Regions from separate parts of the Paenibacillus sp. FSL R7-0312 genome, predicted to be linked through region 2. Evidence: riboswitches for the same ligand, from Rfam matches in the RefSeq annotation. Region 2 holds a riboswitch; the other holds the start of a gene.
The links. Region 2 has a riboswitch for S-adenosylmethionine ahead of metA (homoserine O-acetyltransferase MetA). Riboswitches for the same ligand answer to the same signal wherever they lie in the genome.
Positions count from the first base shown of each region.

Region 1 (7,453 bases), 4.3 Mb from region 2:
TCTGGTGATCTTCGCTAACACCTCCATGGATACCCTTGACTATACCGGCCGCAAGCTGAATCATGGCAGTAAGGCTGTGATGATGGGCACCGGCAACCCGGTGCGTGAACTGCCTAGAACCTATACGGAGGGTCACCTTCCAGCAATCACCGACGCCGTGCCCTATTGCGGCGGATGTTTAGCCGTTTCCGGAGCATCCTATATAGAAGACCCTGAGCTTCCCGTCAGGCTGGCCGCTTCCTTCCAGGAGAAGGGCACAGCCTGGCCGCTGATTGTTCTGGTGGACGATGCTGCAGAAGCAGTGCGCACACAAACGTCCTTCCTGTGGACAGTGTTCAGCCGGTTTAATCCGGCGGATGATATTTATGCGGAGACCCATGTATTGCGTAACGCAATCAGCTATTCGCTGCCTATTGTAATAGATGCCCGGATGAAGCCGGGATACCCGGAGGAGCTGGTTCCTCATGAGGACACGGTTGAACTGGTGAACCGGAACTGGAATCGTTATTTCCCTCATTTTTAGATCTTAAGTATTCTGAGGAGGACAAATATGCTGCGGACATTACTGGGAGAGCCGCCCCGCGAGAATAGCGGGGTACTGGCCGAAGCCATGGACAACATGGCGAAGGTCGCCTCCATGCTGCGCAAGGAGATGAACGCACATGAAGACCGTGACCATGAATACCGCAAGCTGGAAATATGGACACGCGGTCTGATCTCATCGCTGGACGAGCTGGAACAGAGCTGGTTCGCCGCCGCCTTTTACCGGAGGTCGGTAGTTGCCGGTTATATGGATGATATGTCGCCCACGGAGCAGGGGGAGTACGCCAGGTATGTGTATTTTTATAAGGACGGCTTCATCCGGGTGTTCTCCCTGCTGGACAAGCTGGGTACGGTCCTGAACAGTCTGTATGATCTGAATACAGGGAAAGTCAAAGCACATTTCTCATACTTCACTGTGCTTCGCCAATTTCAGCTGCTTCAGGCGCACAACCCGCTGGCCAATGAGCTGGAGAGGATCAGGAACTCTTACCGCGAACCGATAGAGAATCTGCGCAAACGGCGCAATGCCGAGATTCACTACATGAACGCTGAGATGACGGATGATCTCTGGCAGCGCCATCAGGGGCTGCATGACAAAATCCAACTGGAGGATCTTGACAGCCATCTGGAGGATTTGAAGCAGAGCCTGGAGATGGTGTGCAAATCTTTGTCGGCTGCCTTCAGGTACAGCAATGAGCAGTGGCACAAGAATAAAGCTGCATCCAGCAAGCGTTCAGAGCACGTACAGCCGTAAAAACTTACCTTTGACAAAGAACCGGAAACTTAATATACTTATGCAAGTATTTACTTCTAACATGAAACGGCATATATAACTTCATACTATAATCTTATCGAGAGCGGCGGAGGGATAGGCCCGATGAAGCCCGGCAACCGATTTGTCACAGCATAGCTGCTGTTCTGCAAATGTCATGGTGCTAATTCCTACAATGCCGCTGAGTTTGCGGTCTTGGCAGATGAGACGGCATTGTTTACTTCACACACATGGCCTCTTCCGATCTGCACGGATCGTAAGAGGTCTTTTTTGTTATAAATTGCAGGGAAGAAGGAGGACGGGGCGATTGATAGAGCTGAAAGATTTGACGAAAGTATACGGTAAAGGAAGCAAGGCCGCGACGGCGCTTTCCGGACTAAGCCTGTCGATTAAGAAGGGGGAGATATTCGGTGTAATCGGTCACTCCGGTGCCGGCAAAAGCACGCTGATCCGCTGCATTAATCTGCTGGAGCGTCCGAGCGAGGGTGAAGTATGGGTAGATGGGGTGGAGTTGACGGCACTCAGCCAAGGACAGCTGCAGGAGCAGCGGCGCAAGATCGGGATGATCTTTCAGCATTTCAATCTGCTCTCCTCGGCAACTGTATATAACAATATCGCCTTTCCGCTGCGGCTGGCCGGAACCTCCAAGACGGAGATTGAGCGGAAGGTTCGGGATCTGCTGGCTCTAGTCGGACTTGAGGAGCACCGGAACAAATATCCGGCTCAGCTGTCCGGAGGCCAGAAACAGCGGGTCGGGATCGCCCGTGCTCTGGCGAGCGATCCTGATGTTCTGCTATGCGATGAAGCGACTTCAGCGCTGGACCCGCAGACAACGGATTCAATTCTGCGCCTGCTGCTGGATATTAACCGGAAATTTCACTTGACCATTGTGCTAATTACGCATGAGATGCATGTCATTCAGAGCATTTGTGACCGGGTGGCTGTCATTCATGGGGGTGGGATTGTGGAGCAGGGCGACGTTTCCCAGGTTTTTCTGAAACCAAGGCATGAGGTTACGAAAGAATTCATCCGCAGTGAAACTCAGGCAGACGGACCGCTGCGGCAAGCGATTGATGCTGTACATGCCGGATATACTAAGGCGGTCAAAATTACTTTTCTTGGGCAAAAGACGTACGAATCGACCCTTTCGCATGTGGCGCAGGGAACCGGAGTTAATTTCGCCATTCTCCAGGGAACCATTTCTACTATTAAGGATGTCCCTTATGGTCAGCTGATTGTGCGGTTTGAAGGGCCATCCGGTGCCGTGGAAGCAACACTTACCGAACTTGCGGCTCAAGGCCTTGATGTGGAGGTGATTTCTTAATGGGCGGACTGGATTTTAGCGCGATTAACTGGGAAGAAATGCTTGATGCCACGGTTGCAACAATGAAAATGTTAGCTTTTTCAGGAATATTCACAATTATCCTTGGTTTACCGCTCGGCATTGTGTTATATTTATGGGGCAGATCTAATAACACTATTATCAGGGCTGTTTACTCGGTATTATCGTTCGTCGTAAATATTCTGCGTTCAGTTCCCTTTATTATTCTGATGGTTGCCCTGATTCCGTTCAGCAAGTCGATTATGGGTACCTCGATAGGTGTACTTGGAACGATTCCGGCGCTGGTGATTGGCGCGGCTCCATTCTTCGCCAGACTGGTAGAGACCGCACTGCGGGAGGTTGACCGGGGGATCATCGAAGCGGCGCAGGGTATGGGAGCATCCACGCAGCAGATCGTTATGCGCGTATTGCTGCCGGAGGCCCGTCCGGGCCTGCTGGCCGGAGTAACCATAACCGTTGTTACGCTTGTCTCTTATACCGCAATGTCAGGGATGATAGGCGGCGGGGGTCTGGGTGACCTGGCGATCCGCTACGGCTATTACCGTTATGAGAAGGAAGTCATGATTATCTCGGTGGCCCTGATGGTCATTCTGGTGCAGCTGCTGCAAATGGCAGGCGACCGGCTGGTAAGACATTTTACACGGAAATAAGGTACGTCCATATAGCCTTATTCATACAAAACATACGGATTAGAGGGGGATTTACAAATGAAAAAAGTACTGCTCACATTCTTCAGCCTGACCATGATATTGGTGCTCGCGGCTTGCGGCAACAATAACACTGCGAATAATGCGGCAAACTCTGCGGCTACAACGGCGCCAACGGAAGCTGCTGCAGAACCGTCCACTGAACCTGCTGCAGAACCGGTAACCCTGGTCATTGGAGCTTCTCCTGTACCGCATGCGGAAATTCTGAAAGCTATTGCCCCGCTGCTTGAAGCACAAGGCATTACGCTTGAGATCAAAGAATTCACGGATTATGTCCTTCCGAATACACAGCTTGCCGAGAAGGGGCTGGATGCGAACTTCTTCCAGCACAAGCCTTACCTGGATGACCAGAATGCCAAGAACGGCACGGAGCTTGTATCTGTAACCGCGGTTCATGTTGAACCTTTCGGCGCTTACTCTAAGAAGATCAAATCGATCGACGAACTGGCTGATGGTGCCAAGGTTGCCATCCCGAATGATGCTACTAACGGCGGACGCGCATTGATCCTGCTGGCCAAGAATGGCCTGATTACACTAAAGGATGATACCAATATCGCTTCCACCAAAGCCGATATCACCGAGAACCCTAAGAAGCTTGAAATCATTGAGCTGGATGCAGCGATGCTGCCGCGTCAGCTGGACGAAGTAGATCTGTCGCTGATCAACACCAACTTCGCGCTGGAAGCGGGTCTGGTTCCAACGAAGGATGCTTTGTTCATCGAAGGAACGGATTCCCCTTATGCCAACCTGCTGGTAGCCCGTCCGGACAACAAAGATTCCGATGCGATCCAGAAGCTGGCTGCAGCCCTGAACTCTGCAGAAGCCAAAGCCTTCATCGATGAGAAATATGAAGGTGCAATTATCCCTGCATTCTAAGCTTGAATCTTAGCTGAATATCTAATAAGTGAAGACCGGAGGACGCCCGTAAGCCAGAAATGGCTGCGGAGCAGCTTCTGGTCTTTTTGCAAGCCGTATAGCAGAAACTGTTAATACATCTATTCTCTGCCTAGAGGTTGAACCTACATGAGAAATCCTCTATAATAAAAAAAATCCCGGCCTTCTCATCGGAGGCCGGGATGATCTATGATACGGGATTAGAATACTTGAATAACTTCTTCCACGCCTTCTACTTCTTCAACAAGAGCGCGTTCGATCCCGGCTTTCAGCGTGATCGTGGAGCTTGGGCAACTGCCGCAGGCACCCATAAGCTTCAACTTCACGATGCCGTCTTCTACATCGATCAGTTCGACGTCACCGCCATCGCGCTGCAGGAACGGACGAAGTTTATCGAGCACTTCCAATACTTCATCGTACATGGTTGCACTTTGTACATTCTCACTCATTTCTCAATCACTCCTTTCGTATGTTTATTATAGTACAAAAAGTTAAAAAATAAAATGGTTAGCGCAGAATAGGGAGATTATCATGAGACCAATTATAGAATTTTGTGCCAGTAATATCGGACATGGTACAGAAAAGCTCAAAAATAAGCTGGAGCAAAACCCCGAATACGATGTGGTGGAGTACGGCTGTCTGAACAACTGCGGACAATGTTATCTGCAGCCCTTCGCCATGGTCGACGGGGAGATTATTGAAGCCGAATCCGCCGACGGACTTGAAGAGGCGATTGAAGCAGCCATTAAAGAGGCTGAGGCATGGGATAGCCTTGAGATCGATTAAACCGCAGCCGTTTGTCCTACCCGAAATGACGCTTAGACATCCAGAGAACGCCGCTTTTGAGCAGGCGTGGAACACGGCCCATGACGGAGCGGCGGCCCATCAGGCCAAAGCCGGCATTTTTACCCAGTGAGCCGAGAGTGCCCTTAAGCTTGATCTTATGCAGCTTCGGGGTCTCACCACGCCATAGGGCCTGAATAATCTGTGCGACCTGTTCTCCTTGTGCACCTGCCGCCTGTGCGCTCGGTGCGAAGGGGAGACTGGCGCAATCTCCAATCACGTACACCTCCGGATAGTCGGCCACATTGTAATAATCGCCCACAATGATCCGTCCTCCACGGTCTTTGGGGAGTTCAAGCTGCTGGACCACCTGCACCGGCTGAATGCCGGCAGTCCAGACCGTAACATCAGCAGGAATTGCCTGGGTGCCATTGAAGATGGCATCCTTTTCTACATGGGAGACGGATACCCGTCCCATGGTCTCCACATGATGCTCATTGAACCACTCCTCCACATACTGTGACAGCTTGGCCGGGAAAGAAGACAATACCCGTTCCCCGCGGTCCAGAATGGAGATGTTCAGATCAGGCCGGCTCTCCCGCAGTTCTGAGGCAATCTCAACGCCGCTCAGTCCTCCGCCTACAATGTTGACCGTTCCGTAAGGCTTCACATCGTTCAGCCGGCGGTAGGTTTCGCGGGTCCCGGCAAAGCTCTGAATACTGCAGGCATAGTGCTCGGCTCCGGGGATGTTATGGAAATTATCGGTGCAGCCGAGCGCTATCGCCAGAATATCATAAGATATCGGCTCCCCGGTATCGAGGAATATCACCCGGCTCTCCAAATCGATGGAGCCCACCTGACCATAGCGGATCGTTAAGCGGGGATGAACCGGGAATTGAATCCGCAGATGATAATCCGTTACAGTTCCTGCGGCCAGTGCATAATATTCCGTCTTGATTCCCTGATACGGCATCCGGTCAACCAGGACGATTTCCACATCATGGGGGAGATGGTTGTTAAGAAGTTGCTGAATGAGGGCAAGACCGCCGTAGCCGCCGCCCAGGACAAGTAGAGTTCTCATGCGAACCGATCTTCCTTTCATGTATGGTGCGAGATGGGCAAGGCAGTTCCGCAGGGGTATAGGCTGGTGCGGTTAGTTGTTACTCGTATACTTTAATCTCGTTGTAGAAAGTATCCCGTTCAACCGGAATCCGACCGGCCCCTTTGACGAGCCAAATCAGCTCTTCACGTGTCAGACCTTCAGGGGTCAATGCGCCCGCGGCATGGCTGATCCGTTCTTTGAGAATCGTGCCATGCACATCTGAAGCTCCGAAGCTGAGGGCGACCTGGGTCAGCTGTGCCCCGATATTAATGAAGTAGGCTTTGATATGGTCAAAGTTGTCCAGCATCAGACGGCTTACTGCAATCGTCTTAAGATCCTCATAAGCAGAGTTCCGGCGCATAATGCCTGCATTCTTATTCTTAGGCTGCATGGAGAGCGGTATGAACACCATGAATCCGCCCGTTTCGTCCTGCAGGTCGCGGATTTGCAGCATATGGCGGATGCGGTCCTCGCGGGACTCAATGGAGCCGTACAGCATAGTCGTATGTGTTCTCATACCTATATTATGAGCAGTGCGGTGAACCTCCAGATATTCCTCGACATTGGCTTTGTCCACACGCATTTTTTTGCGGTACTGGTCGGATAGAATCTCCGCCCCTCCCCCGGTAAGTGTCTTCAGTCCGGCGGCGCGCAGCTGCTCCAGCACTTCACGGATGCTAAGGCCGCTGATGCGGGTGAAGAAGTCGATCTCTGCTGCGGTGTAGGCCTTGAGAGTGACGTCAGGGAAGTGCTCGTTCAAGGCCCGAAGCGAATCAACATAGTACTGGAAGGGCACGTTATCATTATGGCCTCCGACAATGTGGAACTCGCGTACGCCGGGATGGATATGCTGCTGCACATATTGCACCATTTCCTCGCCGGAAAGGGTATAAGCGCCGTCTTCTCCGTCATCCTTGCGGAAATTGCAGAATGCGCAGCGGGATTCGCAGACATTGGTGAAATATAGACTCATGTTTTCGATAAAATATACTTTATTCCCGTTTTTTCGCTGGTTAACCTCATTGGCTAATTGCCCAATCGTTAATAAATCATTGCTCTCATATAAATAAACGCCATCTTCCAAATTTAATCTTTCTCCGCCGCGGACCTTCTCAATGATGTTCGCCATCCGGGCATCCATGTGGGGTGTTATAAGGGTAGACATATAATTTCCTCCTGAAGGTTGGCGAGGCAGTTGCATCGCAGAATCGTGTGAATTGGGGTCAGAGACAACCTCGTGACAAATTTCCGAATTTTTACGTATATCGCTTTTCCTATTATAAACCTCTCCCGGAGGGTGAGCAACCGCC
Region 1 covers NZ_JBBORE010000001.1:2,537,256-2,544,708, forward strand. The annotation lists gene MKX70_RS11190 (UbiD family decarboxylase) at 1-523, shown strand, start outside; gene MKX70_RS11195 (Cthe_2314 family HEPN domain-containing protein) at 551-1,297, shown strand; SAM riboswitch class I at 1,389-1,524, shown strand; gene MKX70_RS11200 (methionine ABC transporter ATP-binding protein) at 1,623-2,639, shown strand; gene MKX70_RS11205 (methionine ABC transporter permease) at 2,639-3,307, shown strand; gene MKX70_RS11210 (MetQ/NlpA family ABC transporter substrate-binding protein) at 3,365-4,240, shown strand; gene MKX70_RS11215 (NifU family protein) at 4,459-4,707, opposite strand; gene MKX70_RS11220 (YuzB family protein) at 4,790-5,044, shown strand; gene MKX70_RS11225 (NAD(P)/FAD-dependent oxidoreductase) at 5,061-6,122, opposite strand; gene mqnE (aminofutalosine synthase MqnE) at 6,202-7,308, opposite strand.
Region 1: it holds a riboswitch for S-adenosylmethionine, as region 2 does, so the genes downstream of both, MKX70_RS11200 (methionine ABC transporter ATP-binding protein) here and metA (homoserine O-acetyltransferase MetA) in region 2, are expected to answer to the same signal.

Region 2 (7,453 bases):
TGCGAGTTTTGTAAATTGTATAAAAGAGTAACAAGTATTAGGGAGGGCTGACATTGGGCGAGGAAAAGAACACACATCGGGAATTTTTTTGGGTCAAAGACGAGAACCGAAACGTAAACCTACAAGACATACGCTGGTTTGAAGAAATGCTCACCTTTGATACTTTGCGGGAAGCGGAAGAATGGGTGATGAGTGATGCCTATAATAAGGTTGGCGGACGCCAGTTCGACGGCTATCTGACCAGTGATCCTAAGCTCGCTTTTGCACTGGTCTATAACCTGACACGACTGAAGACTCTTGGCAGCGCTTCTTTCAATAATATCTATGCTGATGAGAAGGAGAAGGATGGCCAGACCCTATTTATGGTTTGGGTGGAGTGATAGGTACTGAACGCAAAAAACGCCTATCCATCACCTGTCCCTGCGGATAGATGATAGATAAGCGTTGTATCTGCTCTGCAATATAACCGGGCTAACACCATATGAGATGTCGCTCTACCCTCTAATTCTGCATGATGAAATCATTGTCGATCTTGACGCTGCCATCCTCGAAGGTCCGCAGGATGTCGTAACGCGTGTTGCGCTGCGCCGGGATCTTGCCTGCTTCGCGGATGAGCTGTGTAATGGACTCGATATTGACCTTGTAGGTCGCGCCCGCCGAGGAAACTACGTTCTCCTCGATCATCGTGCTGCCGAAGTCATTGCAGCCGTATTGCAGTGAAAGCTTGCCGACCTCAGGGCCCATCGTGACCCAGGAGGACTGGAAGTTCTTAATATTATCCAGCACCAGACGGCTGATCGCCACAGTCTTGAGGTATTCCTCCGGTGTCTGCCGGTCCAGCTTAAGGTTCGTATTATCCGGCTGGAAGGTCCAGGAGATGAAGGCCAGGAACCCTTCGGAATCATATTTGTTCGCAATGCACTCATCCTGGGCTTCACGTACACGAAGCAGATGCAGCGCCCGCTCTTCCATACTCTCACCGAGGCCGATAACCATTGTGGCCGTCGTGTTCATGCCGATCCGGTGCGCGGTCTGCATAACATCCATCCACTCGCGCCAGGAGCCTTTGAGCCGGCTAATCTTACGCCGTGTGCGGTCGTCGAGAATCTCCGCTCCACCGCCGGGAAGAGAATCCAGGCCTGCAGCATGAATCTCGCGCATGACCTGCTCCAGCGGCAGTCCGGATACTTCGACCATCTTCATGATCTCTGCCGGTGAGAATGAATGCATGGTGATCTCCGGGAACCGCTGCTTAATTCCGCGCAGGATATCCGTGTAATAGCTGAACGGCAGATTCGGGTTCGTTCCACCCTGCATCAGAATTTCGGTCCCGTTCACGCTGATTGTCTCTGCTATCTTCTGATAGATAGTTTCATCGGGAAGGACGTATCCTTCCTCCGAACCGGGTCTGCGGTAGAAGGCGCAGAAGCGGCAATAGACATCGCATACATTGGTGTAGTTAATATTGCGCCCGATTACGAATGTAGCCAGCGGGTCCGGGTGCCAGCGCTTCATAATAATATCCGCAGCCGCGCCCATTTTCTCAATTTCATTGCTTTCGAACAACGTGATTGTGTCTTCTAATTGAAGACGTTCACCTTTAAGTGTCTTATCTAGAATAAGATCAATTGCACTCAACGTTCGCAGCCTCCTCTTAATCCTATGAAGTATAGTAGATGAATTTAATTTAAAAAATAAACAAACTCGTTCCCCCATCGTATCACAATCGGATGAGCTTGAAAAATCTTTCGCCAAGTGAAAACGATTTTGCCGTCCTTTTATTAGGATGGAACGTTTCAGCGAGAAATCGAAGGATACAACATTATAAGGTAAACCACATAGAGTCTTATATTTAAATAAACAGCAGCACCGCATTGGTGCTGCTGTTTAAGGTGACTGCAAATTCAGATAACTGAACGGATCTGTTCCAACTTGAACTATTCCAGTTCGGTGCGTGCGGCTTCCAGTGCCTGCGCCAGATCAGCGATCAAATCGTCCACATGCTCGATGCCGACCGAGAAACGCAGCAGCCGGTCATCTACGCCAACCGCATCACGGATTTCCGCCGGAATATCGGCGTGAGTCTGCACAGCCGGATAGGTCATGAGCGATTCCACACCGCCAAGACTCTCTGCGAAAGCAATCAGGCGGATATGGCGGAGCAGCGGCTCCACATATCTCGCATCCTTCACCTTGAAGGAGAAAATTCCGGTATTGCCCGAAGACTGGCGCTTCTGGATTTCATACCCCGGATGATCCGGAAGCCCCGGATGGAAGACCTCAGCAATGGCCGGATGCTCCAGCAGATAACGGGCGATAGCCAGTGCATTGCTCTCATGCCGCTCCATGCGTAGGGCGAGTGTCTTCATTCCCTTCATCAGCTGATAGCTGTCGTTCGGGGCAAGAACGGCTCCCATTGAGTTATGCAGAACAGCCATTTCAGCAGACAATTCAGCACCTTTCGTTACTATAAGTCCAGCCAGTACATCATTGTGTCCGCCCAGATACTTGGTCGCGCTGTGAACGATGATATCTGCTCCAAGCTCAATCGGGCGCTGGAAGAACGGGGTCAGCAGCGTATTGTCGACAATCGTGAGCAACCCGTGGTGGCGGGCCCATGTACATACCGCTTCGATATCCGTAATCATCATCAGCGGATTGGTTGGTGTCTCAATGAATACACCCTTGGTGCCCGGCTGTCGCGCAGCCTCCAGAGCATCCAGATCATTCGTATCCACATAGGAGGCGCTGATGCCGTATTTGGACAGAATCCGTTCCAGCAGACGATAGGTTCCGCCGTACAGGTCGAGCGAGACAACGAGATGATCCCCTTGCCCAAACAAGGTAAACACAGTAGTCAATGCAGCCATACCCGAGGCGCAGGCGAAGCCGGCATCGCCGGATTCCAGTACCGCTGCCGCATCTTCGAGCACAGAGCGGGTAGGATTTTTGGTGCGGATGTAATCAAAGCCCGTGCTCTGTCCGAGTCTCGGGTGACGGAATGCCGTCGCGTTGTACACCGGATAATTAATCGCCCCTGTCGCGGGGTCCTCCATCGAACCAATCTGTGCCAGTCTGCTCTCAATTTTCAGTTTCTCGTCCATTTCCATTGCCTCCTAAAAGTTTGTTAGTATTTGCTTCCCTGAATTTCTTCGTACAAACTGGCTTCGGAAGCATGGGCTTAGTTTTGTATAGCGTACACTACCTGATCATTCTTCGACAAAACTTGCTTCGGAAGCATAGACTATGTGTTGTGCGCCAACCCATCCTTCTATAATACAAATACAACTTTTAAATAAACGCTCCGATATCGTAGGGTGTCTCCTGGTATACATAGTAATTGAGCCAGTTAGCGAATAATAAGTTGGCATGGGCACGCCAGACGGCCGGCGGTGTACGGGTGGGATCATCTTTTGGATAATAGTGCTTTGGAATCTCAATATCCATGCCTTTGGCGATATCGCGGTCATACTCCCATTTCAGGGAGAACGGATCATATTCTGAATGTCCGGTCACAAAAATCTGCTTGCCGTCATGCGTAGAAACCAGGTACACACCGGCCTCCTCTGATTCCGCCAGAATCTGCAGATCCGGATTATTCTCTATATCTTCACGGGAGACGTCGGTGTGACGGGAATGCGGCACATGGAATACTTCGTCGAAGCCCCGCAGCAGTTTCACATTATTATGGCTCAGCGTATGCGGAAACACTCCAAAGCATTTATCCGGCAGACTCACCTTACGCACACCGAAGTGGTGGTACAGTCCTGCCTGCGCGGCCCAACAGATATGCATGGTCGAGGTTACGTTCTGCTTGCTCCATTCAAAAATCACTTTCAGCTCTTCCCAGTAGTTGACATCCTCGAACTCCATTTGTTCCACCGGAGCACCGGTGATGATCAAGCCGTCAAAGCGGCGGTCACTGATTTCATCAAAGGTTTTGTAAAAGCTCTTTAAGTGCTCTGCCGAAGTATTCTTCGAGGTATGGGAGCTGGGATGCAGCAGAACAACATCCACCTGAAGCGGTGAGTTCCCGATAAGGCGCAGCAGCTGCGTTTCCGTGGTTTCTTTGGTCGGCATCAGATTCAGGATGGCGATCCGCAAAGGACGGATATCCTGATGAAAGGCATGGCTTTCATCCATTACAAAAATATTCTCACCGGATAATACTTCTTTGGCCGGAAGACTGTCGGGAATTTTAATAGGCATTGCTGTTTCCACTCCTTAACTGAAATTAGGTTCCGCTTGGCGGTTAAATCTGATCCAAAACAACGAAAAAAGACCTTTCTCGGGCGAGAAAGGTCATATATCTGCAGTCATATGCGCCTCTCTCATCTGCCAGAGAACTTCCGCCGGACAAATAACGTCCTGCAAAGCTTCCGCAAGAATTAGCACCGTGCGTTCACACGCCGGTTGCCGGGTTTCATCGGGCTAGTCCCTCCACCTGCTCTTGATAAGATTAAGCTGTATTCAGTTGGAAAAGCTAAAGCATCCGGAGATACTATTCTTAAAATTTACTTTAAATCATGAACCTCCTTTTCGTCAAGTCCATACAATGCTTAAGGGGCCCAGAGAATGAAAAGAATTTATCTTGAAAGAGGCATACCCGGGCGTTATACTAGACAAGTGTTTCAACCATAAACGGCGAAAAGAAGAGGTGAGAGAAGAATGGAAGGCGACCCGGGCTCGCGAATAAGCGTGCAGAAAGAACAACCACACAGGATTAACATCAGCTTGCCGGCGGCGGGGGCAGTTCTTCTTCATGCTCTCGGACCGTCTTTTGGCCTTCATCAGTAGATTGTACCACCGGCCAAGCTGATTTTTTCTCTGTGCTTTAATTAGCATATCCCTGGAGAAGACCAGGGACAGAAGGAGTGAATCAGATGAAAATCCGGCTGGTAAACGCAGGGGTTTTTACGACTATTGACAATATTGAGGATACACTTACCGCACCCGCTGAGGGTTTCTATTGGATTGATGCGGATGCTGAGGACCTTGTAGAGCTTCAGCCATTGTACAATCTGCATGATCTGGCTGTGGAGGACTGCCTCAGTGAAGAGGATCAGCGCCCGAAGCTGGAGATTTATGAGAGCCATTATTTTATCGTAGTAAACAGTATCCGGTTTGATGACGAGGAAATCTTCCTCCGCGCGCTCAACGTGTTCCTGGGCAGACATTTCATCATCACCGTTACCAAGCAGAAGATCCATGAGCTGCGCGTCCTGAAGCCTGTACTCTGGGAGCAGGAGGTCAGTGAGCCTGACCGCTTCCTGTACCTGCTAATCGACCTTGTGGTTGACAACTTCTTCTCCGTAGGTGACCGGATTGAAGCGCGGATTGAGAAGCTGGAAGAAGACATCCTCATGCACACCAAGAAATCGCATCTTAGCGAGATCATCGGTCTGCGCAGTGAAATTCTCTGGCTGAAGAAGATGCTAGGCCCGCAGAAGGAAGTTATCAACACGCTGAACAAAAAAGACCTCCGCCTGATCGACGATCAGCTGCAGAAGTATTTCAGTGATATTTATGAAAATGCGGTTAAGATCTCTGAAACCTTCGAAACGTACCGCGATCTCATGGGCAACTTACGCGAAGCATATCAGTCCAGTATCGCTAACCGCGCCAATGAAATCATGAGAGTATTTACGGCAATTACTACGATATTCATGCCGCTGACCGTTATTACCGGTATCTACGGTATGAACTTTGACAATATTCCCGAGACTCACTCCCAGTACGGCTATTATGGAGTTATCGCCGTCATGGTGACGCTCGGCTGCGGAATGCTGGTGATATTCCGCAAGAAGGATTGGCTATGAAGCACAGCGGACGAATACGCAGGACGAAGGCACCGATTACCCGGAGGGTAAAGGAAGCCTTCGTCTTTTTGGTATATGGCGGGCTTTAAATTTACTGTTGTCCAGCCGTATTCTTATCCATGCTGTTGAACAACCGCTCCGTATCCTCGCGCTTGCACAGCTGACGCTCCGGGTTCATGACCGCCGCCGCACCGGAGGCAACGCCGAATTGAACAGCTCTGCGCAGCGGCCAGCCCCGTTCCAGACTATATACGAGTCCGGCTACCAGACTGTCACCGGCACCAACTACGCTGAGTACGGGAACCTCAGGTGCCCGCAGGTGCTCGCAACCGTCTCCCGTAATCAGCAGCGCCCCGTCCCCGCCAAGCGAAACCACAACCACCTCGGTCCGCCCTTCTTCGATCAGCTGCAGCGCGGCTGCCTTCACTTCCTCATCACCGGTTATAGTACGGCCCGATAACTCTTCAAGCTCCCGTGCATTAGGCTTCAGCAGATAAACTCCGGCATCAGCAGCCAGCTGCAGCGGTTCACCGGAAGTGTCGACAATCACCCTGGCATTCCATGGCTTCACAATTTCAATGACACGGCTATAGAAATCAGCCGGACAGCCTGGAGGTAAACTGCCGCTGGCTACAAGATAAGTTGGTTTGTCCGGCAGCGCCATTAATTGTTCGAGGCATTGCTTCCAATCGCCTTCGATGAACCTCGGGCCCGGCATGTCGAACCGGAACTGCTGTCCTGTGGATTCCTCCACGACAATCAGATTCTCCCGGGTCTGCCCGCTGATCGGAATCTCCTGATGCTTCACGCCCTCCTGTTCCAGCATATGGTGCAGCAGCTGACCATGAAGTCCGCCTGAGGCATACAGTGCAAGGGAATCCCCGCCCAACCTATGAATCGCCCGTGACACATTCACACCGCCGCCCCCCGGTTTGTACGAGGCTTCACGGCAGCGCAGCTTATGATCGGGAACAACCTTACTTATACCCGTACTGGCATCCACGCTAGGATTAACCGTCAACGTAACTATCATATGTCCCACTCCTTTTTAACTGCATACAGGTATAGTACCCCTAATCGCCCCTTTCTCCTAATAATTTGCAGACACTGCCGGCCGCAGATAAAACCCTGCAGCTCGCTTCCTCGCGGGAAAGGGGGAAGCGCGATACAGGGTAAGCTCCGGGAAGTAGGCTGCTTCCTACAGGTTCGTCGCCAGCCCCAACCCGGCCGGTTGCTCCCGGCGGAAGCGGATACGGATCAGCCGCAGGCGCTCATAGTACATATCGAGGCCTTCTGCGGGCGAGAAATCCTCGCCATAGGCCTTATAGAGGACGGGCTTCAGGAAGGTATCACCAATCAGCTCATAAGCTGTCCATATATTGTTCTGTTCCTGGGAAGTGACTTCATTGAGTTCAAGAGCAATGAGCTTCTCAACAGAATAACCGTCCTTCTCCAGTTCCTCTACAGCTTCAAGAACTTCACGGCGGGAGACCCCGCTGAGCCCCTTGAGCTGCTCCATTCCCTGCCCTTCTTCAATCCCCTGAAGCAGCACACGCCGCAATCTCAGCCGCTCCAGCTGCTTCTTGTATTTCAGCTCCTTCTGTTTGTACAGCCAGGAAACAAAGCTCTCTTCG
Region 2 covers NZ_JBBORE010000001.1:6,877,309-6,884,761, forward strand. The annotation lists gene MKX70_RS29835 (hypothetical protein) at 54-380, shown strand; gene mqnC (cyclic dehypoxanthinyl futalosine synthase) at 502-1,638, opposite strand; gene MKX70_RS29845 (aminotransferase class I/II-fold pyridoxal phosphate-dependent enzyme) at 1,938-3,104, opposite strand; gene metA (homoserine O-acetyltransferase MetA) at 3,292-4,209, opposite strand; SAM riboswitch class I at 4,329-4,460, opposite strand; gene corA (magnesium/cobalt transporter CorA) at 4,884-5,819, shown strand; gene MKX70_RS29860 (1-phosphofructokinase family hexose kinase) at 5,911-6,852, opposite strand; gene MKX70_RS29865 (HRDC domain-containing protein) at 7,018-7,453, opposite strand, start outside.